Regions from separate parts of the Bacillus sp. PK6-16 genome, predicted to be linked through region 1. Evidence: riboswitches for the same ligand, from Rfam matches in the RefSeq annotation. Region 1 holds a riboswitch; each other region holds the start of a gene.
What was found. A riboswitch is a leader RNA that binds a small molecule or an ion and turns the genes downstream of it on or off. The one in region 1 is predicted to bind S-adenosylmethionine.

Region 1 (7,690 bases):
GACTTATGTAGTATTATATATTTCCTCTCATGATATATATTTATATTAAAGATATGAGATGAAAAATATAGAATACGTTCTTTTTCTGCGATTATTAGTCCCTAACCTAATAATACACGAACGAGTTGAATGATTGTTTCATTCTCTACTTTGTAATAAATTTCCAATCCTTTTCTTTCACTAGAAACGATTTTAGCGCTTTTTAATTTTGCTAAATGCTGTGAAATTGTAGATTGTGGCATGTTTAAGCCAGTATACATTGTAGAAACGTTGCTTGGACCGCGCTCGATTAATCCTTTTACGATACATAAACGAACAGGATGAGCTAGCACTTTTAATAATTCTGCATTACTTTCATATAGTTCTAATTCTTTTTGAAAGGTTTCTAACATGTTCTTTTCCACCTCCGTGTGAGCTATTATACCATACTATACATACCAAAAATTTAAAGAAAAGAAAATAGTTGTTGCAGAAAAAAAGTCCTAAAGTAAAGAAATTGTAAGAAAAGAGACCCGGATGTAAATAAAATAGGTAAATTAGCATGTTTTTGTAAAATGACATTTTTGGGTGAAAATTTCGATGCGTTTTAAAAATTGAAAGATATAGATATATTTGTAACACAATTTTATCATGATTTTCTTATTCTTTCAAATGAATATACGAAATTTTTAAAATAATATGACAAAGGAATTATAATGATATATATAGAATATAAAACAGGTTAAAAGAAAAGAAGCTGAATGTCATTCGCTTCTTTATGGTGATAATGAAATATTTGATTAAGGCTGATAAATCTTAGGATGATCAAGTCATTAGTCATTTATTCTAAAATTCATCTTTTAGCAACGTTAAAAATCTGTGATTCCATATGTTCTCATAAAAATCAATTGTCTCTTTTGCGGACATAAAAGGATTATTCAACGTAGAGGTTGTTTTCTGTCCCATAAAGTTTTCGTATCCTAGTCCGTGGGCAAACTTAATCGTTGCATCCATACAGTACTCTGTTTGGGCGCCACAAAATTCAATGCGATTTACAGATAATTGATCTAAAATTTCTTTTAAGTTTGTTTTATAAAATGAATTTGCATGTGTTTTTCTTACAAAAAAATCTTGTTCTTGAACATCTAGATCGGTATGAATAGCCCAAAGTTCTTTCTCGGGTACTAAATCATCATCACAATGTTGAACAAAAAGGATTGGTTTATTTAATTTTCTATATGAAGAAATTCTTTTATTTACTTTTGTTAGTAAGTTCTGTAAATCAAATAAATGCTCCTCGCTATAACATACGCCATTTTGTAAATCGATAACGATTAAAATATCTGCACAAGTATCCATTATTTTCACCCCTTTTTATTTCTTAATATATCAATTAATCCATTATTTAGAAATAGATGATATACTTTTATTTTTTATGGACTATAAGAAAAGAAGAAATTCAAATGAATATAACTAAACCGCATAAAAAGAAGATATGAAAACCTAATCTCATATCTTCTTTTTCTCTATGCATTTACAGGTTCTTCTACATAAGAAAGGGCATTTTCAAAATCGGATATTAAATCGTTAACATTTTCAAGACCGACTGATAACCGAAGTAATGAATTAGAGATTCCTCTTTTATCACGAGCTTCTTGCGACAGTGCTGCATGTGACATTTTTGCTGGATAAGAAAGAATTGACTCTACAGCTCCTAAACTAACTGCAAAAACAGGTAATTTTACTTTTGATAAAAATTTGCGGAGTGCATCTTCTGACTGCAAAGTAAACGATAAGACCGCTCCAGCTGATGTTGCTTGAGATTGTTGAATATCAAATCCGAGATGAGTTTGTAATCCCGGATAATAGACATTTTTTACTTTAGAGTGCTCTTGTAAATAATGTGCGATTTTATTGGCATTTTTAGCTGAATGTTCGAGGCGTACATGCAATGTTTTTAGACCGCGAAGTACGAGAGAACAATCTTGAGGTCCTAAAATAGCACCGAATGCATTTTGTAAAAATCCAAGCTTTTGAGCGAGTTCTGAATCTTTTACTACTGCTAATCCGGCAGTAACATCACTATGACCAGCAATAAATTTTGTAGCACTATGAAGAACGACATCAGCTCCAAGTTCAAGTGGTTTTTGGAATAGTGGTGTCAAAAATGTATTATCAACAAAAGTAAGAGCGCCAATAGATTTTGCGAGTTTAGAAACCTCGCGAATATCTGTCACTTTTAAAAGTGGGTTAGAAGGTGTTTCTACATAAAAGAGCTTTGTATTTGGTTTAATGTTTTGTTTTATTTCTTCTAAATTGGTCATATCAACAAATGTATGTGAAACACCGTAACGGGAGAGTACCTCAGTTATCACTCGGTAAGTGCCTCCGTACACATCTTCTGAAATGAGTACGTGATCACCTTGTGAAAGAAGGAGGAATGCAGTGGAAATCGCTGCAATGCCTGATGCAAAGGCGAATCCTTTTGTTCCGCCTTCTAATAAAGCAATGATATCTTCAAGAGCTTCACGAGTTGGATTTCCTGACCTGCTATAGTCATATTTTCCGAACGTATCTACATCAAACTGGTGAAAAGTTGATGTATTATAAATAGGAACGTTCACAGCGCCTGTTTGCGAGTCGTGTTTATATTGGTTGTGTAGTAAGAGTGTATCTATAGAATAGCTCATATTCTTACACCTTCTTTTACGAGTTTAATTGCTTGCTTTAAGTCTTGAATTAAATCGTTACTATTTTCAATGCCAACTGAGAATCGAAGAAGACGATTGCATACGCCGTTTGCTGTTCTAATTTCTTCAGGAATATCAGCATGTGTTTGCGTTGCTGGATAAGTCATTAAACTTTCTACACCACCAAGACTTTCGGCAAATGTAATTAAGGATAAAGATTGTAAGAATGGATTAATCCAAGCTTCATCTTTAAGGCGGAATGAGATCATGCCACCTCTTCCTGGATAAAATACATCTGTCACCCCGTCCTCATCATTTAAATACGCAACAACTGCTTTCGCATTTTCTTCATGTTGCCTCATGCGAAGCGCTAACGTTTTCATACCGCGAATTAATAACCATGAGTCAAATGGGCTTAAAACTGCACCTGATGCATTATGATAATGAGCGATTTCCTCGCAAAGTTCCTTTCCTTTTGCAACGACAAGCCCGCTTAGTACATCGTTATGTCCCCCTAAATATTTCGTTGCGCTATGAAGTACAATGTCAGCACCTTCTGTTAATGGTTGCTGTATATAAGGTGTGTAGAAAGTGTTGTCTACAATAAGAAGTAGTCCGTTCCTTTTCGCTACAGTTGCGACAGCAGCAATATCAGTAACTTGCATTAATGGATTAGTTGGAGTTTCTATGAAAATAGCCTTCGTTTCAGTTGTGATAGCTTGCTCAATTTGTTTAATAGACTGTGTATTTACGTATCTACATCGAACATTCCACTTTTTTTCATGCTCAGAAAATAATCGATACGTTCCCCCGTATAAATCTTCAGATACAATAAGTTCGTCTCCAGAGCGGAATAGAGAAAGGACGAGGAGAACAGCCGCCATCCCTGAACTACAGGCATAACCTTGTTCGCCACATTCTAAGTCTGCAATCGCCTGTTCTAAAAGACCGCGAGTTGGATTGCCAGTTCGTGAATAGTCAAAGCCAGTAGATTTACCAATTCCTTCGTGACGATAAGCGGTTGAGAAATAAACTGGTGGATTAACCGTTCCAGTTGTAGTTTCACTGCGATTTCCGATTTGTGCTAGTTTTGTTTCGATTGTTGACATGTGAAAATTCCTCCTTTTTAAATTGAAACATTAAGTGAATATAAAATAAAAAAAGCCTTCTAAGAAGAAGGCTTTCGGTTTGAATAGAGTCTTCTTCTCATCTGTCAAATCTTTCACAATTTGCTGGAATTAGCACCTTATTAACAAAATGTTAATGGTTGCTGAGGCGTCACAGGGCCAGTCCCTCTACCTCTCTAGATAAGAATGTTCGTATGAAATTTTTATTATGTTTTTAACTTTACAATAAAATATAACTGAATTGCAACTTTATTTTAAATAATTTTTATTTTTCCGCAAGTGTCATTGACTTTTACTTTTGTGCATGCTAAATTTATTAAAAAATTAACAAACATTGTTAAAAGGGGAACGCATTTCCTTTTAGCTACATAAATAAAATAATAAAGACAACTCTTATTGAGAGCGGTGGAGGGAAAGGCCCTGTGAAACCCGGCAACCTTCAAACGAAATGTTTGAAACGGTGCTAATACCTGCAAAACGAATGTTTTGCATAATAAGAGGAGGAACGATTATGTCCCCCTCTTCAAAGTGAAGAGGGGGTTTTTATATTGATAGAAATGAGGGAGATTCGTGAAATTACTAGATTTATTATCAAACGGAATTGTAATAGGTGATGGTGCGGTTGGGACGTTATTGCATTCACATGGTTTGCAAAGTAGCTTTGAAGAATTGAATGTATCTGATCCAGACTTAATTATATCGATTCATAAACAATATGTAGCTGCTGGAGCAGATGTAATTCAAACGAATACGTATGGAGCAAATGAAGCGAAATTACGTATGTATGGTTTAGAAAATCAAGTTATAGAAATTAATAGAGCGGCAGTAAAACTGGCGAAAGCATCTGTGACAGATAAAAATGCAATTTTAGGAACAATTGGTGGTATGAAACATATCGGAGCTGTTACAACGACTGATATGGAAAGAGAGTTTATGTTACTTGAACAGGCAGGGGCTTTACTAGAAGAACAGGTTGATGGATTACTATTAGAAACTTTTTACGATGAATTTGAATTACTTCATGCCGTTAAAGTATTGCGTAAGCAAACGAATATTCCAATTGTTGCGCAATTAGCGTTACATGAAGCAGGTACGACTCAAAATGGAAATGATGTCAATGAAATATTAAAGCAACTTATAGATTACGGTGCAAATGTTGTTGGATTGAATTGTCAACTAGGGCCGCTTCATATGACGGAAGCTTTCAAAATGATATCGATTCCTCAAAATGGCTATTTATCAGCATACCCAAATGCAGGCCTCCCGAATTATGTGGAGGGACGTTACGTATATGAGGGAAGCCCAGCTTATTTTGAAGCGATGACACCGAGATTTATTGAGCAAGGTATTCGGTTATTGGGTGGTTGTTGTGGTACGACTCCAGAACATATTCAAAGTATGAAGCGCGCTGTTGCGAATATTACCCCTGTAATAGAAAAAGACACGATTCAAAGGCCGAAAGTCGTTCATACGCATGAGAAACGTTCGAAGGCTCACGTCACTCTAGCAGAGAAAGCGAAAAAACAAACGACAGTTGTAGTGGAATTAGATCCACCGAAAACGTTAGATACACAGCGTTTTTTTGAAGGAGCAAGAGCGTTAAAAAGAGCGGGAGCAGATGCTATTACTCTAGCAGATAATTCATTAGCATCGCCTCGTGTTTCTAATATGGCGATGGGTGCGTTATTAACGAAGCATGATATCCCAGTATTGACGCATTTAACGTGTAGAGATCATAACGTCATTGGACTACAATCTCATTTGTTAGGTTTATCGGCGTTAGGGATGGAAGAAGTGTTAGCTTTAACTGGTGATCCAGCGCGCGTTGGTGATTTTCCCGGTGCCACTTCTGTATATGATTTATCCTCTATTGAGCTTATTAAAATGATTAAAGAAATGAACGATGGACGTTCAATTTTAGGGAAATCAATTGGACCGGCGACAAGGTTTTCTGTAGGCGGCGCATTTAATCCTCACGTGAGGCACTTAAAAGCAGCGGTTAAGCGAATGGAACGAAAAATAGATGCTGGAGCGGAGTATTTTTTAACTCAGCCAATTTACGATATCAAGTTAATTGAAGAAGTGTATGAAGCGACAAAGCATTTGGAACAACCTATTTTTATTGGAATTATGCCGTTAGTAAGTAAGCGGAATGCAGATTTTCTTCATTTTGAGGTGCCGGGTATTACTCTTCCTGAAGAAATAAGAGAGAGAATGGATGGACATGAAACGAAAGAGGCAGCAATTGAGGAAGGGATCCGCATTTCACAAGAATTGGTCGACGCAGCGATGAAATATTTTAATGGTATTTATCTTATTACACCATTTTTAAAGTATGAAATTACAGAACATCTTGTTAAATATGTAAGAGAAAAGCAAGAAGTGAAAGAAGGTATTAATTGATGAAGTGTATAGAAGAAAAATTAAAAAATAGCATTTTAATATTAGATGGTGCAATGGGGACAATGATTCAGCAAGAGGATTTAACTGCTGAAGATTTCGGAGGAGAAGAGTACGAGGGCTGTAATGAATATTTAGTGGAAACAAGACCAGACGTTATTTTAAAGATTCATAAAGCTTACATTGAAGCTGGAGCGGATATTATTGAAACAAATACATTTGGGGCAACGAATATTGTACTAAGTGATTATGATCTGTCTCATTTAGATGAAGAACTAAATGAAAAGGCAGCACTTTTGGCGAAGCAAGCTGTTAAAGAAAGCGGGAAGGAAGTATATGTTGCGGGAGCGATGGGACCAACAACGAAAGCAATTAGTGTTACAGGTGGTGTGACTTTTGAAGAATTGATTGAGGCTTATACAAGGCAGGCACGAGGATTATTAAAAGGAGCAGTTGATGTATTACTCGTTGAGACGAGTCAAGATATGCGTAACGTGAAAGCAGCTTATATTGGAATTCAAGCCGCTTTTGAAGAACTGAAAAAAACGGTTCCTATTATGATTTCAGGAACGATTGAGCCAATGGGAACGACTCTGGCTGGGCAAACAATTGAAGCTTTTTATTTATCAGTAGAACATATGAAACCATTATCTGTTGGGTTAAACTGTGCGACTGGTCCGGAGTTTATGAGGGACCATATTCGGTCACTATCTGATTTATCGGAGTGTTACATTTCTTGTTATCCAAATGCAGGTCTTCCTGATGAAGATGGACATTACCATGAATCTCCATCTTCTCTTGCTGAAAAGGTGAAGCGATTTGCTGAAGAAGGATGGGTTAATATTATTGGTGGTTGTTGTGGCACGACACCAGAACATATAAAAGCAATGAAATCCGCGCTAGCATCTCTTAAGCCTCGTGACCATCATGAGAGAGAAGGACATGGAATTAGTGGATTAGAAGCACTGCAATATGATGAGTCTATGAGACCGTTATTTGTAGGTGAAAGAACGAATGTTATTGGGTCACGTAAATTTAAACGCTTAGTAGCAGAAGGGAAATTTGAAGAGGCTGCTGAAGTGGCAAGAGCGCAAGTGAAGAAAAATGCTCATATTATTGACATTTGTATGGCAGATCCTGATCGCGATGAAATAGAAGATATGGAAAACTTCTTAGCAGAAGTTACGAAAGTATTAAAAGTACCGATTATGATTGATTCAACAGATGAAAATGTGATGGAGCGAGCTCTTACTTATATTCAAGGAAAAGCTGTTATTAATTCAATTAATTTAGAAGATGGAGAAGAACGATTTAAAAAAGTGACACCGCTTCTTCAGAAGTATGGTGCCGCTATAGTTGTAGGAACAATTGATGAAGACGGTATGGCGGTTAGTGCGGAACGAAAGATAGAAATTGCGAAAAGAAGCTATGAATTACTTACAAAGAAGTATGGGATACGCCCGTCAGATATTATTTTTGATGCACTTGTGTTTC
Region 2 (7,690 bases), 2.6 Mb from region 1:
TTATTCATATGTGTAACAAAGGTAAATTTTGGGATTTATCTGTGAAATGAAGGAGGAAAGTAATCGTTTTTATGAGGTGAAATATTACTTTGAAAGCTAATAAAACACTAGTAAGGAATCGTTCTCATGTTAGGTTTTCTAACATGGGTCTGCTTTTTGTCAAGAAAATTATTTGTGTTCGGGCAAAGTTATTTTGTTGTCAGATTTAAATTTTTGATTTATGATTTTTAACAGGGACAAAATGTAGTGAATTGTCGAATAATATGTAATACTCTTAATTTCTTAGTTTTATAGAGATAGAATGAGAGATAGAGTGACACATCGAAGAGGGGGTTACAACAAATATGAAAAGAATAGGACTTGCATGGCAAATATTAATAGGACTTGCGCTTGGTATTGCGGTTGGTGCGATTTTCTTTGATAATCCAGCTGTTGTGAAGTACTTACAACCAATTGGTGATATTTTCATCCGATTAATTAAAATGATCGTTGTACCGATTGTTGTAGCAAGTATTGTTGTTGGGGTTGCTGGTGTTGGCGATGTTAAAAAACTAGGTCGACTAGGCGGAAAAACAATTCTTTACTTTGAAATTATTACAACAATTGCAATTATTGTTGGTCTATTAATAGCGAATATTTTCCAACCAGGAAAAGGCGTAAATATGGAGCAGTTAACAAAGACAGATATTTCGAAATATACACATACGACAGAGCAAGTACAAAGTCATTCATTTGCAGATACATTTGTAAATATTGTTCCAACGAACATTATGAAGTCGTTAGCTGACGGAGATATGCTTGCTATTATCTTCTTCTCTGTACTATTTGGTTTAGGTGTAGCAGCGATTGGTGAAAGAGGAAGACCAGTTCTTCAATTTTTCCAAGGTGTAGCTGATGCAATGTTTTACGTAACAAACCAAGTTATGAAATTTGCACCATTTGGTGTGTTTGCACTAATTGGTGTTACAGTTTCTACATTTGGTCTTGCTTCATTAATTCCGTTAGGGAAATTACTAATTGTCGTATATGGAGCAATGATTTTCTTCGTCGTAGTTGTCTTAGGACTTACAGCGAAAATATTTGGAATTAACATTTTCCAATTCTTTAAGATTTTAAAAGACGAGCTGATCTTAGCGTATTCTACAGCAAGCTCAGAAACAGTTTTACCAAAAATCATGGAGAAAATGGAGAAATTCGGTTGCCCGAAAGCAATTACATCTTTCGTTATTCCGACAGGTTATTCATTTAACTTAGATGGATCAACTTTATATCAAGCAATTGCGGCTATTTTCTTAGCGCAAATGTACGGTATTGATTTATCTATTACACAACAAATTACATTGTTGCTTGTATTAATGGTTACATCAAAAGGTATCGCAGGTGTACCGGGCGTATCATTCGTTGTATTATTAGCGACACTTGGTACAGTAGGTATTCCACCTGAAGGCTTAGCGTTCATTGCTGGTATTGACCGTATTTTAGATATGGCTCGTACAGCAGTTAACGTTGTAGGAAACTCTTTAGCAGCTGTAGTTATGTCTAAGTGGGAAGGTCAATATGACGCTGAAAAAGGACAAGCTTATTTAAAAGAGATTTCTGAAAAGGGTCAAGCGGCTTAATTATAATATGAACAAGCTCTCACATAATATGTGGGAGCTTTTCTGTATATAGAAGAGGAGCAGACATAATGAAACGAAAATATGGTGACGGTTCTTCGTGGAAGAGACTAATAGAAAAGAGTTATACGGTTAAGCAAGTGGAAGAGGGAATGCTCGGAATACTGGATATAAAAAAGGTGAGAGAGCCTAGTTGTAAAGAATATGATGGTAAAGAAATTTGTATTGCAAGTGATGGGTATACGTGGGTTCAATATTTCATTAATGGAAAGAACTTTGCGATTACAGCTATGTTAGATGATAGGCACAATTTAGTGCAATATTATATTGATGTGACGAAAGAATATGAAATAGACGATCGTGGTTTACCGTATTTTGATGATTTATATTTAGATGTAGTATTATTACCCAGCGGTAAGGTGTATATATTAGATGAAGAAGAGCTAGAGGATGCTTATAAAAGTGGCGATGTCACGAAGGAAGAGTATGAGTTAGCTTGGTACACTACGAAATGGATATTAGCAGCAATAAAAAATAGTGAATTTTATTGGATTTCAATATTGGAAGAAGAAATCGAAAAGTTAAAATGATTGTTGTATTCGAATTTTTGTATAATTACCAAAAAAATCTATACAAAAAATAATTGACTTTTGTTTTGTAAGCGAGTAAAGTTAGGGAAGAAATTATTATTAAAAAATAAATATGAAACCTTCTTATAAAGAGAGGCGGAGGGACTGGCCCTACGATGCCTCGGCAGCGGACTCGATTTCAGAGTGCTGTGCCAAATCCAGCAAGCATGTGCTTGAAAGATGAGAAGAGCGTTTCTTATAGATGTATAAGACCTCTTCTCATCGGAAGAGGTCTTTTGTTATTCATTAGAAAAAGGTTGAAACTAGGGAGAGATGGTACTTTGAAAGAAACGAGAGGAAATGGTTTAGCTTTATTACCACTTGGGCTATTTTTGGCGCTATTTATTGGTTCTGGAATTATTACAGGTGATTTCTATAAATTGCCGATACTTGTAGCGATTTCAATTGCTGTAGGAGTCGCTTTAGTGATGAATCGTAAAGAAAGTTTTAATGTGAAAGTAGAGCGGTTCGCTAAAGGTGCAGGAAATCCGGATATCATGATTATGGTATTAATTTTTGTGCTTGCAGGTGCATTTTCTGAAACTGCTAAAGGAATGGGCGGAGTAGACTCAACTGTTAATTTAGCGTTAACTATTTTACCGCCAGGATTTATCGTAGCTGGAATCTTTGTTATTGGTGCATTTATTTCATTAGCGATGGGAACTTCAATGGGAACAATTGCAGCATTAGCGCCGATTGCTGTAGGTATTAGTGGTCAAACCGATATCTCAATTGCGCTTGCAATGGCTACTGTTGTTGGCGGAGCGATGTTTGGTGATAATTTATCATTTATTTCAGATACAACAATCGCAGCTGTTCGTTCACAAGGAACAGAAATGAAAGATAAGTTTAAAACGAACTTTTTAATTGTGTTACCAGCGGCTATTATTACAATTGTACTATTAGTAATAGTTACTTCAGGAAGTGACACGCAGATTAAAGCACATAGCTTTGATTGGATAAAGATTTTACCGTACGCAGGAGTACTTATTACAGCGCTACTTGGCTGGAATGTACTTATTGTATTAACTGGTGGAACTGTACTATCTGGTGTTATCGGCCTTATAGATGGAAGTTACACGTTAGAAAGTTTCTTTAAAAGTGTAACGACTGGAATGGGCGGTATGATGGAGTTAGTATTACTTGCTATATTAATTGGCGGTATGGTTGAATTAATCCAATATAATGGTGGTATTCAATATTTAATGAATGTATTAACACGTAATATTCGTTCGAAAAAAGGAGCGGAATTTGGTATTGCTGGTTTAGTGAGTATGACGAATATGTGTACAGCGAATAATACGATTTCAATTATCTTTACAGGCCCGCTTGCAAAAAATATTGCAGATCAATATGAAATAGACCCTCGTAAATCAGCGAGTGTATTAGATCTTTTCTCATGTTGTGTGCAAGGATTAATTCCGTACGGTGCCCAAATGTTAACGGCAGCAGGATTTGCAGCGTTATCTCCGGTTGAATTGTTGCCATATGCATTTTATCCAATCTTAGTTGGAATATGTGGGATTGCTTCTATTTTAATTGGGTTTCCAAGGTTTTCGAAAGTAGCTGAGAAAAAAGAGTATCATAAAACAGCTTAATTTAATATGAATGTTAGTAATTAAAAAACGTGCAGAGGATAGACTCTGCACGTTTTTTTGCGTAAAGGGCTGAATATGACTCGGTCTTAAGTCTGAGTTAAAAACGGTTCTTAAGCTCGTTATGGAAAGATGAAAAAATAGTTAAGATAAGAGTATCAAATCGAAGGGAGGCAAGCACAAGATGAAACAATTTCTAGCGTTTATCGCAGCCGGTATTTTGGCTTTAATTGCTCTTGGTAGTCTTGCTGGTATTGTAGGATTTGCAATCGGAGCAGGAGTTGTATATTGGAGCTATAAATCATTTGTGCGAGCTAAATCATTTTTTGGAAAGTTAGCTTGGGGGATTGTTGGTTTAATCGGTTTATCCATTGCACTTTCTCATTCGCCAGCATTAATCGGTATCGCTGCTTTAGTGGTTTTATACTACGGATACCGTGAGTGGAAAAAAGAAAAAGATGTAGTTGTTGAATCTGCTCCAGAAAGTTCTAAACCATATAGCAACTTTGAAGATGAGTGGAACAAATTAATGAAAAACTAAAACAATAAATCAAATTATAAAAAAAGTAGAAGAGAGGAAGATTTATAATGAAACAATCTTTATTCGGACGTGTACGCGATGCAATTTTAGCTGATTTTCATAACGTGTTAGATGAGAAGGAAAGAAAAAATCCAATTGCGATGTTAAACCAATATTTACGTGATAGTGAGCGTGAAATAACAAAAATTGAGAAGTTAATTGAGCGTCATAAAACATTAAAATCTAACTTTGCTCGTGAGCTTGAGCAAGCACGTTATTTCGTTAATAAAAGATCAAAGCAAGCTATCATTGCTCAAGAAGCAGGCGAATTGCAATTGCACGAACGTGCGTTAGAAGAGGTAGCTTATTATGAAGGTCAAGTAACTCGATTAGAAGAAATGTATGCAGGTGTTGTAGAGCAAATTGATGAGTTAGAGCGTCGTCTTTCTGAAATGAAAAATAAATTAAAAGAAATGCACGCAAAGCGTATGGAACTAATGGCACGTGAAAATATGGCACATGCAAATCGTCGTATGAATACTGCGATGCATAAAATGGATGAAAATCATCCGTTCTTACGATTTGAAGAAATTGAAGATCACATTCGTGACTTAGAAACTCGTATGAATGAAGAGCATGAGCGTGATACATTTGATATGAAAATTGCAAAACTTGAGCGTGAAATGAAAGAAAAGAATGATGTATCGTTAACGAAAGAGTTAACAAAATAATAGTAGTATATTATAAAACAAGCTTATGATATAGTGATAGGAGAAAAGGTGTTGGAAAGCAATGCCTTTTCTTCTATGTATATGTGACAAGAAGGGGGGAGCTGAAATGAAGAAACATTTTTCAAAGACACAATTAATGGGGATGCTCCTCATCATATTTGGATTCGGTCTTTTTCTTGATATGATACTTGGACATTTTGAACCAGGTGGTCTCATTTTTGCATTTATTATGCTTATGTTTGGAAGGCATTATCGTAAAAAGAATCGTTATGTACGGGGAAATGTATTTTTATTTGTTGGTGGTATCGTATTTTTATTTTTCTTATTTTCATCAGCAGCATTTGTTCTTGTCGTATTTGCTTGTTTAGCTTTAATTGGTTATCAATTGATTCAACAAGGGCATCAGCAAAAAGCAATGAAGGTTGAAATTAAAGAAAAAGGGATTATAGACGAAGAGAAGCAAATATATCGTACAGAAACATATTTGAAAAATATGTTTGTAGGCAATGTGCGAATGATGGATCATATTTATGAACTTGAGGATATTAATGTTCAATATGGTGCTTGTGATGTGGAAATAGATTTAACAACTGCTATGATTCCAGAAGGGGAAACGGTAATTGTTATTCGGGGTGTCGTTGGTAATATTCGTTTATATGTGCCGTATGATATTGAACTTTCTTTAAATCATTCTGTTATTGTCGGACGTGTGCTCTTGCCAGGTCATGAAGAGACAGGGTTTAACCGCAATGTTACATTTAGAACAGAGCAGTATAAAGAGGCTCCTCGACGTATTAAAATTATTTCTTCGCTTGTCGTAGGCGACACGGAAGTGAGGAAAGTATAATGAAGAAACAAAAAAATATTTCGTGGATGTATATTCGTTATTCTATGTTGTCCTCTGTTAGTATCGCACTCATTTGTACAATTGTATATGTATGGAAAAGCGAGCAACAAGTGTATGATTTATTATGGAAGGAATCCATCGCTTCTGTTCCAATTGGCTTGTTTATTATGACTACAAGTTTACTTATCGGGGGAATTGTAGGATATGCAATCGGTTATTATATAGAGCAGCGTATACAAGGATTAAATACTTTTCTATTTGAAGTAGAGCGAGGGAATTTTCCGAGCGATGTTTCGTTTACTGCAGATGATGAATTTCATGAAGTGGAACGAAAAGTAATCGTTCTGGCTCGTCGATTAGAGGAGCAAGCTGGACTCTTTCAAAAAGTAACGAATGAACGAGCTCATTGGAATGAAGAGATGAGACAAGAAGCGATTTCTCAAGAAAGGCATCGTTTAGCAAGGGAGTTGCATGATTCAGTAAGTCAGCAGCTTTTCGCAATGTCGATGATGATGTCAGCGATTAATGAACAAATAACTGAATTTCCAGATGTGACAAAAAAACAATTGCAACTTGTTGAAAATATGGTTGTAAATGCTCAATCAGAAATGAGAGCATTGCTCCTTCATTTACGTCCTGTACAATTGGAAGGTAAGAAACTGACAGAAGGTATAGAGGAATTATTAACGGAATTATCGCGAAAACAACATATGAAAATTGAATGGCTTATTGAGCCAATAGAATTAAAAAAAGGTGTAGAAGATCATTTATTCCGTATTGTGCAAGAAGCGCTATCAAACACGTTGCGACACGCGAAGGCAAAGAAAACAGAAGTGCGCCTTCGAAAAATTGATCAATATGCGATTTTAAAAATCATTGATGACGGCGTTGGGTTTGAAGTAGGGGTTAATAAGGCTGGTTCATATGGCCTAAGATCGATGCAAGAGCGTGTTCATGAAATTGGTGGGACACTTAAGGTACTTAGTTTCCCGGCCAAAGGTACACAAATAGAAGTAAAAGTACCGATTATGATTGAGAGAGGGGGAGAAGTATGATAAAAGTATTGCTTGTCGATGATCATGAAATGGTTCGTATGGGTGTATCGGCATATTTATCGACACAGCCAGATATTGAAGTAGTAGGGGAAGCTGAGAATGGAAGAAAAGGATCAAAATTAGCATTGCAATTAAGGCCGGATATTATTTTAATGGACCTTGTTATGGATGAGATGGATGGTGTCGAAGCAACACGTGCTATTATTCAAGAATGGCCAGAAGCAAAAATTGTAGTTGTAACAAGCTTTTTAGATGACGAAAAATTGTATCCTGTTATTGAGGCTGGGGCGACCAGTTACTTATTAAAAACATCAAGAGCAAGTGATATTGCTGATGCTGTACGAGCTACTTATGATGGAGAAACAGTATTAGAGCCGAAAGTTACCGGGAAAATGATGTCCCGTATGCGTCAAAAGAAAGAGCAACCTTTGCATGATGATTTAACGGAAAGAGAGTTTGAGATTTTGTTATTAATTGCAGAGGGAAAAAGTAATCAAGAGATTGCGGACGAGTTATTTATTGCACTGAAAACGGTAAAGACACATGTGAGTAATATATTAAATAAATTGAATGTAAGTGACCGTACTCAGGCGGTTATTTATGCATTTAGGCATCAATTAACGAAGTGATAAAGTGAAACTTTAATCAGTGGGGAGGTTGTTCCTCTCCCACTGATTATCAGCCCTCACCAATCGGA
Region 3 (7,690 bases), 1.4 Mb from region 1:
TGTTAAGAGTGAAAATGTAAGAGATTGGGCAGGATTGTGGATGCGAGTAGATGGAAAAGATACAGAACCGCTCGCTATGGATAATATGCAAAATCGCCCCATTAAAAATACGAATAACTGGCAATCGTACTCGGTTGTATTAGATATAAAAGAAGAAGCACTTGGTATTGCATTTGGTGTTTTATTATCAGGAGAAGGTTGTGTGTGGCTAGATAGTATTCGATTTGATGAAGTAGATGAAAAAATTCCTTCAACAGATTTGGCAGAGAACTTTTATGAAACACTTTTAGAAGAGCCGGTGAATCTGCAATTTGAAGAAGTAGAAAAATAAAAAACAAGGAGAAAAGATATGCTCAAATATGTAAAACTAATAAGTATTAGTTTAGTAATATCGTCTTGTATTATGGGAATTAATTATTTAGTTAGCTATCTTTGGTCAGGGCATATACCTTCTTTGACGTGGAGAACATATTTGATGTTTGTGTTTATATTTATGATGAGTTTTGGTTCAATGCAAAAAGAAGGAAAAGAGGATTATTGACAATAGTCTTTTTCGCCTTTCTTTCATTAACACAAATGGTTGTAACTGTGCCACATGAAATGCTTTCTAAAACATATCAAACAATCAGTGAATTATTTCCTGCAACATATGCAGCGAATGGCTATTATACAATAATATTTGGAGGAGTTAGTTTAGAGAGAAATATTATTTCATTATTAGTTATTGTATTGGTTACACAATCAGTAGCAGTGATGACTTTAGCTATAAAAGGAATGGTAAAGGGAAGAAGAAGCTCTGTAGTTAAAGAAATATAAAATAAAAAGGTATCCTCGGTGGGATACCTTTTTATTAGCACTTATTATTTTGTAACTTCTGTCCACTTGTAGTTAAACTCACCACCGAAGTCAGTTGTTACAAGTCCTTTAATGAAAGAGCGTTGTAAGTAAGAACGGCCTTGTTGGTATAAAGGAGCGACAGCGCCGTCTTGTAATAGAATTTTTTCAGCTTGCTTCATTGCTTCAAAGCGTGCTTTTTCATCGCCAGCTAAATCAGTTTTCACTTTATGAATTAGCTCATCGTACTCTTTGTTAGAGTATTTATCGAAGTTATAAGCACTATCTGTTGTAAATAAATCTAAGAATGTAATTGGATCAGCGAAGTCAGGGCCCCAGCCGTCAATACCAATTTCATAGTCACCACTTAATAGTAGTTTTAGCTGTTGTTTACGTGGTTGTGGTTTTAAATTCACTGTTAATCCATCTAGGTTCTTTTCTAATTCACCTTTTAAATATTCTCCAGTCTTTTTAGCTAAAGCATTGTCACTTGTTAATAGTTCGATTGTTACTTTGTCAGTACCAAGTTCTTGTTTTGCTTTTTTCCAGTTTTCTTTCGCTGTTTTCACATCATCCTTGACTAGATTTCCATTTTCTTTACGGAAGTCATTGCCTTCTGGACTCTTTGCAAATTTCGCAGGAACCATTCCTTCAGCTGGAACAGCGCCGTTATTTAAGATTGTTTCTACGTAAGCTTTTTTATTCATTGCGCCGTTAATAGCAAGGCGTGCATGTTGATTTTTTAATGTTTCATTTTTCTGATTTAATCGTAAGAATTGAATGCCGACTTCAGCGCGTTCTTTGAAGTTTGGATCGCTCTTATATTTATCAACAAACTCTGCAGTTAAAGCAACACGATCAATTTGTCCTGAATCATATAAGTTCACTTCTGTAGACTTATCTTTAACGACATTGAAGTTGATTTCTTCTAATTTTACAGTTTTAGCATCCCAATAGTTAGGATTTTTCTTCAATTGGAAGCTTTGTTCATGTTTCCAGTTATCTAATGTGAAAGCACCGTTATAAATTAAATGATTTGTTTCTAAACCATATTTATCGCCTTGAGACTTTAAGTACTCTTCATTAATTGGTAAGAATGTTGAGAATGTAGTTAAGCTTAAGAAGTAGGGAACAGGACGGTCTAGTTGTACTTCTAACGTTTTATCATCAACAGCTTTGACCCCTAGTTGATCAATTGGCAATTGTTTTTGGTTTATTTGTTTCGCATTCTTTATATCGAAGAATAAGAATGCGTATTCAGCTGCTGTATCAGGATTTACGGCACGTTGCCAAGCGAAGGCAAAGTCCTTTGCTGTAACAGGAGTACCGTTTGACCATTTTGAATCACGGAGATGGAATGTATATTTTGTTTTATCGGGACTAATGTCAACCGACTCAGCGACACCAGGAACCGGTTTATTATCTTCTCCCATTGCATATAGCCCTTCAAAAACATTACGCATTACGTTCATGGATTCCCCATCCGTTGCTTTTGCAACATCCATTGTTGGAATTTCTGAAGCGAATGATAAGTTAATTGCCTGTTTATCAGGTGCTTTATCGTTTGCTTTCGCTCCGCTTGCATTATCTTTATTTCCCCCGCAAGCAGTTAGTAATAGACTTGCCCCTAAAACAGATGCAACAACAGGTACAACTTTTTTCTTCATTGTTCGTTCCTCCCTAAATGTGTTGTTCGTAACGTCATAATGTCCGTGTCTTGAAGTAGCTATAGAAGGAGATAAAACCTATTATAAATATTTGTTTATAGGTAATCAGGTGTTCTATATGTATATACATGTTGAACTATAATCTATCGTTATATGTTTCAACGTAGTAGACATTATATTTTGATGGTTAAATATTTTGTTTCTTTGATTATTTAGAATATTAACACTGAAAAGAACTATATGTCAATAATAAAAATAGATTGTTAATTTCTTAGAATAATATATTAAAAAAGCAGATTCTCATGTGTGAGAGAACCTATTTTTAATATATTTTGCTAAAAAAACAATTGGTGTGGGCTAATAATAAGTGGGGATGAAGAACCCCCCCACTTATTAAAGTTTCACTTTATTTTTCAATTTTTGCCCACTTGAAGTTTAATTGACCTGCAAAGTCTACTTGCACAATTCCTTTCACATAAGAACGTTCTAAATAAGATTCGCCTTTTTGGTAAAGAGGAGCGATAACAGAGTCTTTAAATAATATTTTCTCGGATGCTAGTAATGCTTCCCAGCGAGCTTTTTCATCACCAGCTAAAGTTGTTTTCACTTTTGCTATTGTTTCATCGAATTCCTTATTAGAGTAATGATCTAAGTTATAAGGGTTATTCGTTGTAAATAGCTCAAGGAATGTAATTGGATCCGCAAAGTCAGGGCTCCAGCCATCAATTCCGATTTCGTAGTCACCTTTTAATAAAAGCGAAACTTGTTGCTTACGCGGCTGAGGTTTTATATTTACTGTTAATCCATCTAGATTCTTTTCTAGTTGTCCTTTTAAGAATTCACCAGTTTTCTTATCAAGGTCAGCATCACTCGTTAATAATTCTAATGTTATCTTTTCAGAACCAAGCTCTTGTTTAGCTTTTTTCCATAACTCTTGTGCAGATTTTGTATCAACTTTTGTTAAATCGCCGTTTGCAGTACGGAAGTCTTTTCCTTCAGGTCCTTTTGCAAAGTTTTTTGGAACGAGACCAAATGTTGGTGTAGAGCCATCATTTAATAACGTATTTACAAAGGATTTTCTATCAATTGTTTGATCAATTGCTTGGCGTGCAGAAACGTTTTGAAGTACTTTGTTTTGTTGATTCATACGTAAAAATTGTACGCCTACGTTTGGACGTTCTTTAAAGTTAGCATCCTTTTTATATTTATCGACGAAGTCAGATGTTAGTTTTATACGATCTAATTGTTTTGACTCGAATAAATTTACTTCTGTTGATTTTTCTTTTACGACATTAAAATTGATTTCTTCTAGTTTGACAGTATCTTTATCCCAATAGGTAGGGTTCTTCTTAAATTTAAAGCTTTGTTCGTGCTTCCAATCGCTTAGTGTAAAAGCTCCATTGTACAAGATTGTATTATCTTCTAAAGCGTACTTATCACCTTGTACTTTAAAGAATTCCTCATTAATTGGTAGAAATGTTGGGAACGCTGTTAAGCTAATAAAATAAGGAACAGGACGCTCTAATTCTACCTCAAACGTATGGTCATCAACTGCTTTTACACCAAGTTGGTCGGCTGGAAGTTCTTTGTTGTTAATTTTTGTTGCGTTTTTAATATCAAAGAATAAAAATGCATATTCAGAGGCTGTTGCTGGATCTACGGCACGTTGCCAAGCGAACACAAAATCTTTAGCTGTAACAGGAGTGCCGTTTGACCATTTTGAATCTCGCAAATGGAATGTGTATTTCGTTTTATCGCCACTTACTTCATGAGATTTTGCAACACCAGGAACAGGTTTGTTACCTTCACCAAGATTATACAAACCTTCAAATACGTTTCTCATTACTTGACCAGAATCAGTATCTGTAGCACGAGCCGTATCCATTGTTCGTATTTCAGTAGGTGAAGATAAGTTTAAAACCTGTTTACTAGGTGCCTCGTCTTTTGCATTTGCTCCGCTTGCTTCGTTTTTATAACTACCGCAACCAGTTAATAAAATACTTACTCCTACAACTGATGCAATACCGGGTACAAACTTCTTTTTCATTTGATTTTCCTCCTAAATAATTAAGTTTGGATGATGATGAGGGAAATGAAAAATAAAAAATCCCTCTTTTCATATTGAGAAAGAGGGATTTTTACGTACAAGTTATGCACCCGTATATAAACGAAGTCCCTCATTCTATCTTTCAAGCATAAAGCTTGCAGGAAGTGGCACAGTATTCAAAATGAACCTGTTGCCGAGGTTTCAAAGGGCCAGTCCCTCCACCTCTCTTGATACAATGAGTAAACGAATAAATTTTATTAATTTTTGTGTTTCTTTGATAATTCAAAATCTTACACCTTGAATAATGAAGTGTCAACTAAATGAAATATAGTTTAAATTTTCAGTTTTCTACTAGAAGTTAAAGTTATCTGGATCTGGACCAACGCGACGATCTTCATTTAAAGCTTGAATTGCTTTCATATCATCAGCACTTAATTCAAAGTCGAAGATGTTTGCATTTTCAATAATGCGATGTTCTTTAATTGATTTGGGAATTGTTACAACTTCGTTTTGTAAATCCCAACGTAAAATAATTTGCGCAGTTGATTTATTATATTTTGTCGCAATTTCTTGTAACGTTGGATTATCTAGTAGTTGTCCTTGCATTAATGGTGACCAAGCTTCAAGCTGGATATTATGTTCTTTACAGAATGCATGTAACTCTTCTTGTGCTAAACGTGGGTGATATTCCACTTGGTTGACCATTGGCTTAATTTCAGCAATTTCAAATACGTCTTGTAAGTGGTGAATGTGGAAATTACTCACACCGATAGCGCGAACACGGCCATCTTTATAAAGTGTTTCTAATGCTTTCCATGATTCAGTATATTTCCCTTTTACAGGCCAATGTACTAAATATAAATCTAAATATTCTAGACCTAATTTCTCTAATGTAGTTTCAAATGCTTGAAGTGTTGTTTCATATCCTTGATCGCTATTCCATACTTTTGAGGTAATAAATAATTCTTCACGTGAAACACCGGATTCACGAATCGCTTGCCCAACGCCTTCTTCATTTTGATAGATTGCTGCAGTATCGATGCTGCGGTAGCCATTTTTAATTGCTGCTTTTACAGAATCAATTACTTCTGAACCATCTTCTACTTTAAAAACACCTAAACCAAACCAAGGCATTTTTACACCGTTATGTAATGTTGTATAGTCTTTTAAACTTGTTAAAATCATATTATTTCCCCCTAGCTTTTTTGTTTGTTGCTTCTACTGCTTTTTGAATTGCCTCTGAAAAATTATATTCGTATAAAGTTTTGAGACCCTCAGCTGTGGAACCACCTGGCGTTGTTACTTGTTCGCGAAGGTTAGCTGGATTTTGCGTTTGTTCAAGCATAGAAGCAGAGCCAGAAATCATTTGAATGACAAGATGTTTTGCGGTTTCTTCATCAACTCCATAACTTTTTGTTGCTTCAATTAAGCTTTCAGCAAAGTAATAAAGGAAGGCTGGTGCACTTCCAGTAACTGCAGTAAGCTGATGAACTTCTTCCTCAGTACAAAGTTGCGAAGTACCAATACCTTTTAAAAGTAGTTGCAGGGTTTCTTGATGTATCTCGTTTACTGATTGTCCCATTGTATATAAGGAGATAGACTTGCCAATTTCAGCAGCTGTATTAGGCATAATCCAAGCAACAGGCGTGCCTTTTGGGAGTCTAGCTTCTAAATAAGATGGTCCAATGCCAGCTGCTACCGTTACGACTAGTTGATTTGATATTAACGGAGATAGCTCAGCTAATAACTCTTCATGAGCAGAAGGTGGCATTGCTAAAACAACCGTATCAACAGATGTAACATGCTGTTTCCAATCTGTTGTAGTAGACACATTATATCGACGTTGTAACTGTTTTAGCTTTTCTATGTTGCTTCGGTTAGAGACGATAATTTCTTCGATGTACTCTTTGCTTGTTTTAAGTAATCCGGAAAATATAGCTTCTGCCATACGACCGGCACCAATAAATAAAATTCGATGTTTAGTTAGCATATCCTTTATTCCTTTCTAGTAGAGATATGTTATAAAAACGATATCATCTTTAAGAGAATTTTGTAAAAAGAAAAGACTTACCGTAGATGGAATGGATAATGAGAAGGAGGAAATTCATGCTAATATTAGCTATTATTAATCTCTTTATATGTGTAGCTGGTTTGCTAGAGTGGAAGAGCAATTATAAGGGGAAAGAACATACAAATAATTATATCTAGAAAATAATTAGAATTAAAAAACCCCTGAAGTACATATGCTTCAGGGGTTTACTAATAGAATATAAGATTATGCTTTTGTCATACCAAGTAATACAGCGCCGCCAATAATTAAAACACTACCGAGTGCAATAAAGATCAATTGACGTTTTGTTTTCTTTTCACCTAAGAATACAATCGCACCGAATGTTGAGATAACGATTCCAGTTTGAGATAATGGGAAGCTTGTTGCTACTCCAACACGTGGTAATGAAAGAAGTAAGAATAAGTTTCCAGTTCCCCATAGTAAACCAGACAAAGCATTACGGATTGCATATTTGTTAAATGGTTTATGTTTAGACGTCAGTACAACCGCACCAACAAACATACCAACTGCTTGTGGTAAAATAGCAGACCAACCATCGATATTATACCAACGAATAATAATTACATATACAAGATAGCCGAAAGTAGAAACAATTAAAGTAAGAAGTCCTTTTTTCAATTGTCCAGGTGGCTGAGCATTTTCTTTATCATCTAATGATGTGAATACAACACCAACTACGATTAATAGGATTGCAATCGTTCCCAGAATGATCGTTGTAGTAGTAGTCCACTCACGGAAAGCGATAACCCCAAAGATAGAAGTTGCAACAAGTTGCATACCAGTAGAAATCGTTACAGTAGTTGAAACACCTAGTTTTTCAACTGTTTTTAATTGGTTTACTTGTCCTAAAGCCCAGAATAAACCTGAAATAAAACCAACAATTAAGATTGTCATTGTTAAAGCTGGTTGAGTAAATACATACATAATTGTTGCGAAGAATAGAGCACCGATTGTCATACCTACCGTTTGGCTATATGCACCACCGCCCATTTTTACGCTTACTAATAAGATGTTTCCCCATGCAATTGCAGGAAGAAGCGCTAATAAAATGTCCATTACAAGACTCCCTTC
Region 4 (7,690 bases), 1.1 Mb from region 1:
GTAAATACACGATTCTCTCTGTTGTTTAAAGAGTATGGAGAAGAAGTAAATGGAATATTATTCGAAAATAATTATCGTAACTACTTAGAAGAAGGAAATCAACTCATGCAAGGTGCGTTTGAATTTATAAATCAAATTCAAGGGGAGTATGAATTGTATATAGTGACAAATGGTGTTTCTAAGACGCAAGATAAACGTTTGCGTAATGCAGGGTTACATTCATTATTTAAAGATGTCTTTGTTTCGGAAGATACAGGTTTTCAAAAACCGATGAAAGAGTATTTTGATTATGTTTTTGAACGGATTCCTAACTTTGCACCTGAAGAAGGGCTGATTATTGGGGATTCATTAAGCGCTGATATTAAAGGTGGATATGTAGCGGGAATTGATACTTGTTGGTTTAATCCAGAAAGGAAATTAAATGATAGTGGGATTATACCGACATATGAAGTGCATAATTTTGAGGAGTTAGAAGCTTTATTAAAGCAGCATGTGTAATAAAAATAGGCAGTGGAGCTTTCGTCCCCACTGCCTATTTTTATTAATTTTTATTTTCGTTATGTTTTGGGAGTGGAAAGGCATTCCCGATAGCAGCTGCACCAAGCATGGGCAATAGTAAATTAAGCGGGAAAAACATAAGTAATAGTAATGTTATAGCTATTGGCTTTCGTAACGCATAGCTTGAAATTGCTGTCGTTACGATGGCAACAGATGCTACTGGATCTATAGGAAGAATAGATGCTACAGCGTATCCGATACTTGAACCAGAAAATATAATTGGGAAGATATGTCCACCTCGCCACCCTGTGTTCAAACAAACGGCAGTAATGCACAACTTTAAAATCCCTGAAAGAAGTAGTATCCAAAAAGATAAATGGCTCCATTCAACAACTAATTCTTTTAATTGATGTTCCCCTGAAAATAATGTGTACGGAAGAAAAGTTCCTGCAATTCCTAATAAAATGCCACCGATAATTCCGAGTGTCAGCTTGTATTCTCTAAAAGGGTGAATTAACTTTTCTAATGTGAATTCTAACTTGAAATAAAAGAAACCAACTATAGCGCCGATACTAGCAAGTGGAAGAAATGCAATCCATTCATTGAAAGAAAGTGCACCTTCCCCGAAATCAACAATAAAGGATCCACGATTATCAAGTTTACTCAGTAGTAAATAAACAGAAAAACCTGCGAAAGTAGTAGCTAAGTATACAATCGCTTTTTTTCCTTTAGAAAAAGCAGCAATTTGTTCCCCCTCATTTTCATTTGGTGCTAAATAACCGAATAATGGTGCGTTAAAAATGACACTTAAAGTAGCGCCAATTCCGATCTCGGTTAGCTCATTCATACCCTTTAAGGCAAATTTAAAGCGATCCCCTACCCATGTGCACAGTCCGCCTATAATTCCAACTAGTGCGGCTTCTGGACCAAGACTAGCACCGAAAATTAAAACAATAATCGCTGTTAAAGTAGCCTGATGGACAAAGCGATATTCGATTCGACCAGTTTTTTTATATTCAGCCATCACTTCAGGCATAAGGCGTGGGTATGTACCGAAATGTTTTTGTGATAGACCAACGAGGACCCCGCCAATTATTGTTACGCAAAGGGTGTAATAAGAGGGAAAAGAGAGAACTTCAGGCAAGTATCCCCAAATAAAGTGGATTCCAATATTTATTGTGACTAAAAATAACCAGACTGTAGCTCCTACTATAGATCCTAGAAGAATGCCATATAGAGCAAGTATGTAATGCATATCTTTTTTATTTGTCATGTTATACCTCCGTTATGTAAATCTTAGTAGGGAAAAAAGTGAAATATACTAGTGAAAAATGGATTGAATATATATAGTATCTTTTTGAGAAGATGGCCTATTCAACATATAGGCTAACTTTTGGGGAATTTGAATTTATAGGTTAAATTACTTATTTAATTTTATAGACTGATTTGAGGTTTTTAAAGGTCTTTTTTGAAATAGACTAGAATATATTTCTTTTGTTGCTTTATATGAAACTGTTAACATTTATTTTAGAACATTCAGAAAAACTGTTTGACATTAGGAAATTATTGCTATAAAATCAACGGTAATTGCATAGTCTTATCAAGAAAAGGTGGAGGGACAGGCCCGATGAAACCTTGGCAACAGCCGTATAACGGAATTGTGCCAAATCCTGCAGGTGGTAATCCTGAGAGATAAGAAAGAGCCTTTAGAGCGTGTTTTCAAACTGCTCCTTTCTTGTTTTCAGGAAAGGGGCAGTTTTTTATTTTGTATAAAAGAAAGGAGAATGAGAGATGGGAGAATCATGGGGAAAAGGAACAATTTGTGTGCAAGGTGGCTATACGCCAAAGAATGGTGAACCACGTGTTTTACCACTTTATCAAAGCACAACGTATAAATACGATACTTCGGATGATTTAGCAGCTCTATTTAACTTAGAGGCAGAAGGATATATTTATACACGTATTGGAAACCCTACTCTAGCAGCATTTGAGCAGAAGTTATCAGATTTAGAAGGCGGTGTAGGAGCTGTTGCAACGGCTTCTGGGCAAGCAGCTATTATGCTCGCAGTTTTAAATATTTGTAGTAGTGGAGACCATTTACTTTGCTCTTCAACTGTTTACGGGGGAACGTTTAATTTATTTGGGGTGAGTTTACGTAAGTTTGGCATTGATGTTACGTTCTTTAATCCAAATTTAACGGCAGATGAAATTACGGCGCTTGCTAATGACAAGACGAAACTTATCTATGCAGAATCGTTAGGAAATCCAGCGATGAATGTTTTAAATTTTAAAGAATTTTCAGCTGCCGCTAAAGAATTAGAGGTACCTTTTATCGTTGATAATACATTAGCAACTCCTTATTTATGCCAGGCGTTTGAACATGGGGCAAATATTATTGTTCATTCTACGACGAAGTATATCGATGGGCATGCGAGCTCCTTAGGCGGTATTGTAATTGACGGTGGAAACTTTGATTGGACAAATGGAAAGTATCCTGAACTTGTTGAACCAGATCCAAGTTATCACGGTGTAAGTTACGTTCAAAACTTTGGTGCAGCAGCGTATATTGTGAAAGCACGTGTTCAGCTATTAAGAGATTATGGAAATTGTATGAGCCCATTCAATGCATATATTAGCAATATTGGCTTAGAAACATTGCATTTACGAATGGAACGTCATAGTGAAAATGCTCTTGCAGTTGCTAAGTGGCTTGCTAATCATGAACGTATTGAATGGGTGAATTATCCAGGCTTAGATAGTAATGAAAATTACTCATTAGCACAACAGTACTTGAAAAAAGGTGCTAGTGGTGTTTTAACTTTCGGTATTAAAGGCGGATTAGAAGCAGCAAAAGAATTTATCGCAAATGTAAAACTAGCAACTCTTGTAACGCACGTAGCTGATGCACGAACTTGCGTTATACATCCTGCTAGTACGACGCATAGACAATTAAATGCTGAAGATCAGCGTTTAGCGGGTGTTACATCTGATTTAATTCGTTTATCGGTTGGTATAGAAGATGTTTCTGATATTATTGCAGATTTGGAAGCAGCTCTAGTTGGAGGCAAAACACATGCCGATCATAATTGATAAAGATTTACCGGCTCGCAAAGTGTTGCAAAAAGAAAATATTTTTGTAATGACGAAGGAGCGGGCAGAAACACAAGATATACGTGCTTTAAAAATTGCTATATTAAATTTAATGCCAACGAAACAAGATACAGAGGCGCAATTACTTCGCTTAATTGGAAACACACCGTTACAATTAGATGTTCATTTGCTTCATATGGAATCACATCTATCGCGTAATGTAACGCAAGAACATTTAACAAGCTTTTATAAAACGTTTCGTGATATTGAAAATGAAAAGTTTGATGGGCTCATTATTACAGGAGCGCCAGTGGAGACCCTTGCTTTTGAAGAGGTAGATTATTGGGAAGAGCTTAAACATATTATGGAGTATTCAAAAACGAATGTAACATCTACGCTCCATATTTGCTGGGGGGCACAGGCTGGCTTGTACTATCATTATGGTGTTCCAAAGTATCCCCTTAAGGAAAAAGTGTTCGGTGTATTTGAACATGAAGTTTGCGAGCAACATGTGAAATTATTACAAGGATTTGATGAATTGTTTTTTGCTCCGCATTCTCGTCATACAGAAGTACGAGAGAATGATATTAGAGGAGTGAAAGAATTAACATTGTTAGCAAACTCTGAAGAAGCAGGTGTTCACCTTGTTATTGGGCCAGAAGGAAGGCAAGTGTTTGCCCTTGGACATAGCGAATATAGTTGTGAGACGTTAAAACAAGAATACGAACGAGATCGTGACAAGGGATTAAATATTGATGTGCCAAAAAACTATTTTAAACATAATAATCCAGATGAAAAGCCGCTTGTTAGGTGGAGGAGTCATGGTAATTTATTGTTTTCTAATTGGTTGAATTATTACGTGTATCAAGAAACCCCTTATATATTGTAAAGAAAGATTGTGTAACACGTGGCAACGTTTTCCTTGTAAAGATTAACCTTTATTTTTCCGAATGTTCAAAATACATTGTTTTTCAGATTTTTTACTCATATAATTTCATCTAAACACAATTTTTGAGGGGTGGACAGTACTATGAAAGAAATTCAAGTTGGGTTATTAGGTCTTGGGACAGTTGGCAGTGGTGTGGTTCGTATTATTACGGATCATCAAGAACGACTCATACACCAAGTAGGTTGTCCAGTGAAGGTAACGAAAGTATTAGTGCAAAACATTGAGAAAGAGAGAGAGGTAGAGGTACCTTCTACTCTATTAACACAAGATGCAAATGAAATTTTAGATAATCCAAATATTGATGTTGTTATTGAAGTGATGGGTGGCATTGATGATGCAAAATCATATATTTTACAAGCTTTAAAAAGCGGAAAGCATGTTGTAACTGCAAATAAAGACTTAATGGCATTACATGGAGCTGAATTATTAGCGACAGCAAAAGATAATAAGGCTGATTTATTCTATGAGGCGAGTGTGGCAGGGGGAATTCCAATTTTACGCAGTATCGTAGAAGGACTTTCTTCAGATCTTATTACGAAAGTAATGGGAATTGTAAATGGAACAACAAATTTTATTTTGACGAAAATGTCAGACGAAGGGAGAGCATATAACGACGTGTTAAAAGAAGCCCAACAACTTGGATTTGCAGAAGCAGATCCAACATCAGATGTAGAAGGTTTAGATGCAGCAAGAAAAATGACGATTTTAGCTACCCTCGGTTTCTCTACAAATGTAGAGCTTGGAGATGTGAAAGTAAAAGGTATTACCTCTATTACAGAGGAAGATATTGAATACAGTAAGAGCTTAGGTTATACAATTAAATTAATCGGTCTTGCAAAACGAGATGGTGAAAAATTGGAGGTTACAGTTGAACCAACTTTACTTCCAAATACACATCCTCTTGCAGCAGTACAAAATGAATATAACGCTGTGTATGTGTACGGTGAAGCAGTTGGGGAAACGATGTTTTATGGACCAGGCGCAGGAAGTTTACCGACAGCTACAGCTGTTGTTTCGGATTTAGTTGCTGTAATGCAAAATATTAGATTAGGGGTAACAGGAAATAGTGCTGTAGTCCCACAATATCAAAAAGTATTAAAAGAGCCAGACGAAATTGTCGTGAAAAAGTTTTTAAGACTGCATGTAAAAGACGAAATTGGTGTATTTGCAAAAATTACTTCATTGTTCTCTGAGCGCGGAGTTAGCTTTGAGAAAATTATTCAAATGCCGCTTGAAGAGAAAGGAAAGGCTGAAATTGTAATTGTAACGCATCGTGCGTCTCTTGCTGATTATGATTATATTCTACATACGTTGCAAGGGTATGAAGAAATAGATTGTTTGAAAGCGAACTATCGAATTGAAGGGGATGCTAAGTAGTATCTCTTACCATAAAACAGAAAGAGCCTATTAAGCAGCTTGCTTAATAGGCTCTTTTCTATTTAAAATCTGCGTACCAACTTGAATAAATGCTTGGATAATCCAGCCTGTTGTAAAGGATAAGATGATTGTTCCAAAATAGATAGGTCCATCTAATAAAAAGCTTAACGTTAAAAATAAAAAGGCTAATGAAATCTCTGTTCTTCTAAACGTCCATTTTTTCTTCTCGGCAACCGTTAAAACGAAAGCTTCTTGAGGCGCTGCACAAAGGTTTGTAGAGACGTAAAGACCAATTCCAGCTCCAACGAATAGATTTCCGCAAATAAGTGTTATATATTTTGGAAGAGAGCGGATAGCGTCCATAATAGTTGTAATGGAACCAATCCAATCAACAAAAAGAGAAATAAGAACCATCGTTACAATTGTACCGATTGTAATTTGTTTTTTATTCCAAAAGAGTACGATAAGTGTAAAGGCAAAGTTAATCATGAAAATCCAAAAACCAATACTTATCCCAAAATTTTGATATAGTGCAATAAAGAAGGAATCATAAGGGCTAAGTCCAAAGGAAGTAATTGTCGTCATCATATTAATACCGATGGCAAGAATGAGTAAACCGCCAATGAAAAATATATATTCTAATTTGAATCGAAGCATAGTTGTATATCCTTTCTAAATGTATTTGCTAGGAAAGGATATATTGTGGAAAGCTTACCAGGTCAAGGGAGAATTTTTGTGAAAAGGGGAAAATGAGATGACAAATATAAGAAAGATTGCTGAACTTGCTGGAGTATCTGTTTCAACTGTTTCACGTGTACTAAATAATCATCCGTACGTAAATGAACAGAAACGAAAAGAAATTTTAGCGATTATAGAAGAATTAAATTACACGCAAAACGTGAATGCAATTCATTTAGTGAAAGGAAAAACGAATGTAATTGGCGTTTTATTGCCACACGTAAATGATCAATATTATAGCGCTATTATCGAGGGGATATCAAAAGAGACAGCAAAGAATAATTATAATATGATGCTTTGCCAGACGAATTATAGTGAAGAAAGAGAACTAGAAATTTTGAATATGTTAAAAATGAAAAAGCTTGATGGGGTTATTATTTGTTCTCGGACAAATAGTAAGGAGAAGCTTGAAGAATATACGAAATTCGGCCCGATTGTTATGTGTGAAGAAATAGATTCAAAATGCATTTCAAGTGTACATATCGATTACTACAAAGTATTTTCACGTGGGATGAAAAGCTTAATAGATGCCGGTCATACACGTATTGGATATTGTATTGGAAGAAGTAATAGTGTTAATAGCCAAAGACGAAAGAAGGCGTATGAAGATTCGCTTCAACAGAGTATCGTAACACCGTTAGAGACCTGGAAATTTGAAGGTTGTTTTACAGTGGAAGATGGACGCAATGTAATTAGAGAATGGGCTCATATGTCAGTAAAACCGACAGCGTTCCTTGTATCTTGTAACCATATTGCAGCGGGGATGGTTACAGAAGCAAAAAAACAAGGAATTCGTATTCCAGAGGATATTACGATTATCGGGTGTGATGATCAAGAGGTGGCAGATATATTGGGTATAACGACGATTTCGCATTCTAGTAAAAACGTTGGAGTAAAAGCGTTTGAATTATTATATGAAAAGATTAATGAAGAGAAATTAGATGTGAAGCATATAGAGTTATTACCAGAGTTAATAGATAGAGAAACGACATAATTGAGAAGGTGTGAAAATCGCTTTTCAAAATTTCGTTTGGTATA

Region 2: it holds a riboswitch for S-adenosylmethionine, as region 1 does, so the genes downstream of both, M1D66_RS19715 (Na+/H+ antiporter NhaC family protein) here and metI (cystathionine gamma-synthase/O-acetylhomoserine thiolyase) in region 1, are expected to answer to the same signal.
Region 3: it holds a riboswitch for S-adenosylmethionine, as region 1 does, so the genes downstream of both, M1D66_RS26175 (peptide ABC transporter substrate-binding protein) here and metI (cystathionine gamma-synthase/O-acetylhomoserine thiolyase) in region 1, are expected to answer to the same signal.
Region 4: it holds a riboswitch for S-adenosylmethionine, as region 1 does, so the genes downstream of both, M1D66_RS00435 (bifunctional O-acetylhomoserine aminocarboxypropyltransferase/cysteine synthase) here and metI (cystathionine gamma-synthase/O-acetylhomoserine thiolyase) in region 1, are expected to answer to the same signal.

What each region holds. Positions count from the first base shown of each region.
Region 1 is NZ_CP096511.1:1,189,632-1,197,321, forward strand. Features, by position in the region: gene M1D66_RS06135 (ArsR/SmtB family transcription factor) at 102-392, opposite strand; gene M1D66_RS06140 (cysteine hydrolase family protein) at 826-1,338, opposite strand; gene metC (cystathionine beta-lyase) at 1,506-2,669, opposite strand; gene metI (cystathionine gamma-synthase/O-acetylhomoserine thiolyase) at 2,666-3,778, opposite strand; SAM riboswitch class I at 3,873-3,983, opposite strand; SAM riboswitch class I at 4,187-4,296, shown strand; gene M1D66_RS06155 (bifunctional homocysteine S-methyltransferase/methylenetetrahydrofolate reductase) at 4,367-6,199, shown strand; gene metH (methionine synthase) at 6,199-7,690, shown strand, end outside.
Region 2 is NZ_CP096511.1:3,854,951-3,862,640, reverse strand. Features, by position in the region: gene gltP (glutamate/aspartate:proton symporter GltP) at 345-1,619, shown strand; gene M1D66_RS19720 (ribonuclease FAU-1 family protein) at 1,688-2,206, shown strand; SAM riboswitch class I at 2,327-2,432, shown strand; gene M1D66_RS19715 (Na+/H+ antiporter NhaC family protein) at 2,527-3,843, shown strand; gene M1D66_RS19710 (lmo0954 family membrane protein) at 4,025-4,381, shown strand; gene M1D66_RS19705 (PspA/IM30 family protein) at 4,429-5,091, shown strand; gene liaF (cell wall-active antibiotics response protein LiaF) at 5,198-5,938, shown strand; gene M1D66_RS19695 (sensor histidine kinase) at 5,938-6,993, shown strand; gene M1D66_RS19690 (response regulator) at 6,990-7,622, shown strand.
Region 3 is NZ_CP096511.1:5,104,240-5,111,929, reverse strand. Features, by position in the region: gene M1D66_RS26195 (helix-turn-helix transcriptional regulator) at 1-331, shown strand, start outside; gene M1D66_RS26190 (hypothetical protein) at 350-541, shown strand; gene M1D66_RS26185 (hypothetical protein) at 538-816, shown strand; gene M1D66_RS26180 (peptide ABC transporter substrate-binding protein) at 861-2,501, opposite strand; gene M1D66_RS26175 (peptide ABC transporter substrate-binding protein) at 2,908-4,548, opposite strand; SAM riboswitch class I at 4,681-4,785, opposite strand; gene M1D66_RS26170 (aldo/keto reductase) at 4,900-5,733, opposite strand; gene proC (pyrroline-5-carboxylate reductase) at 5,735-6,538, opposite strand; gene M1D66_RS26160 (GRP family sugar transporter) at 6,824-7,675, opposite strand.
Region 4 is NZ_CP096511.1:90,628-98,317, forward strand. Features, by position in the region: gene M1D66_RS00425 (YjjG family noncanonical pyrimidine nucleotidase) at 1-498, shown strand, start outside; gene M1D66_RS00430 (chloride channel protein) at 542-1,771, opposite strand; SAM riboswitch class I at 2,093-2,197, shown strand; gene M1D66_RS00435 (bifunctional O-acetylhomoserine aminocarboxypropyltransferase/cysteine synthase) at 2,290-3,588, shown strand; gene metA (homoserine O-acetyltransferase MetA) at 3,572-4,477, shown strand; gene M1D66_RS00445 (homoserine dehydrogenase) at 4,619-5,914, shown strand; gene M1D66_RS00450 (YczE/YyaS/YitT family protein) at 5,945-6,571, opposite strand; gene M1D66_RS00455 (LacI family DNA-binding transcriptional regulator) at 6,669-7,646, shown strand; gene M1D66_RS00460 (SGNH/GDSL hydrolase family protein) at 7,657-7,690, shown strand, end outside.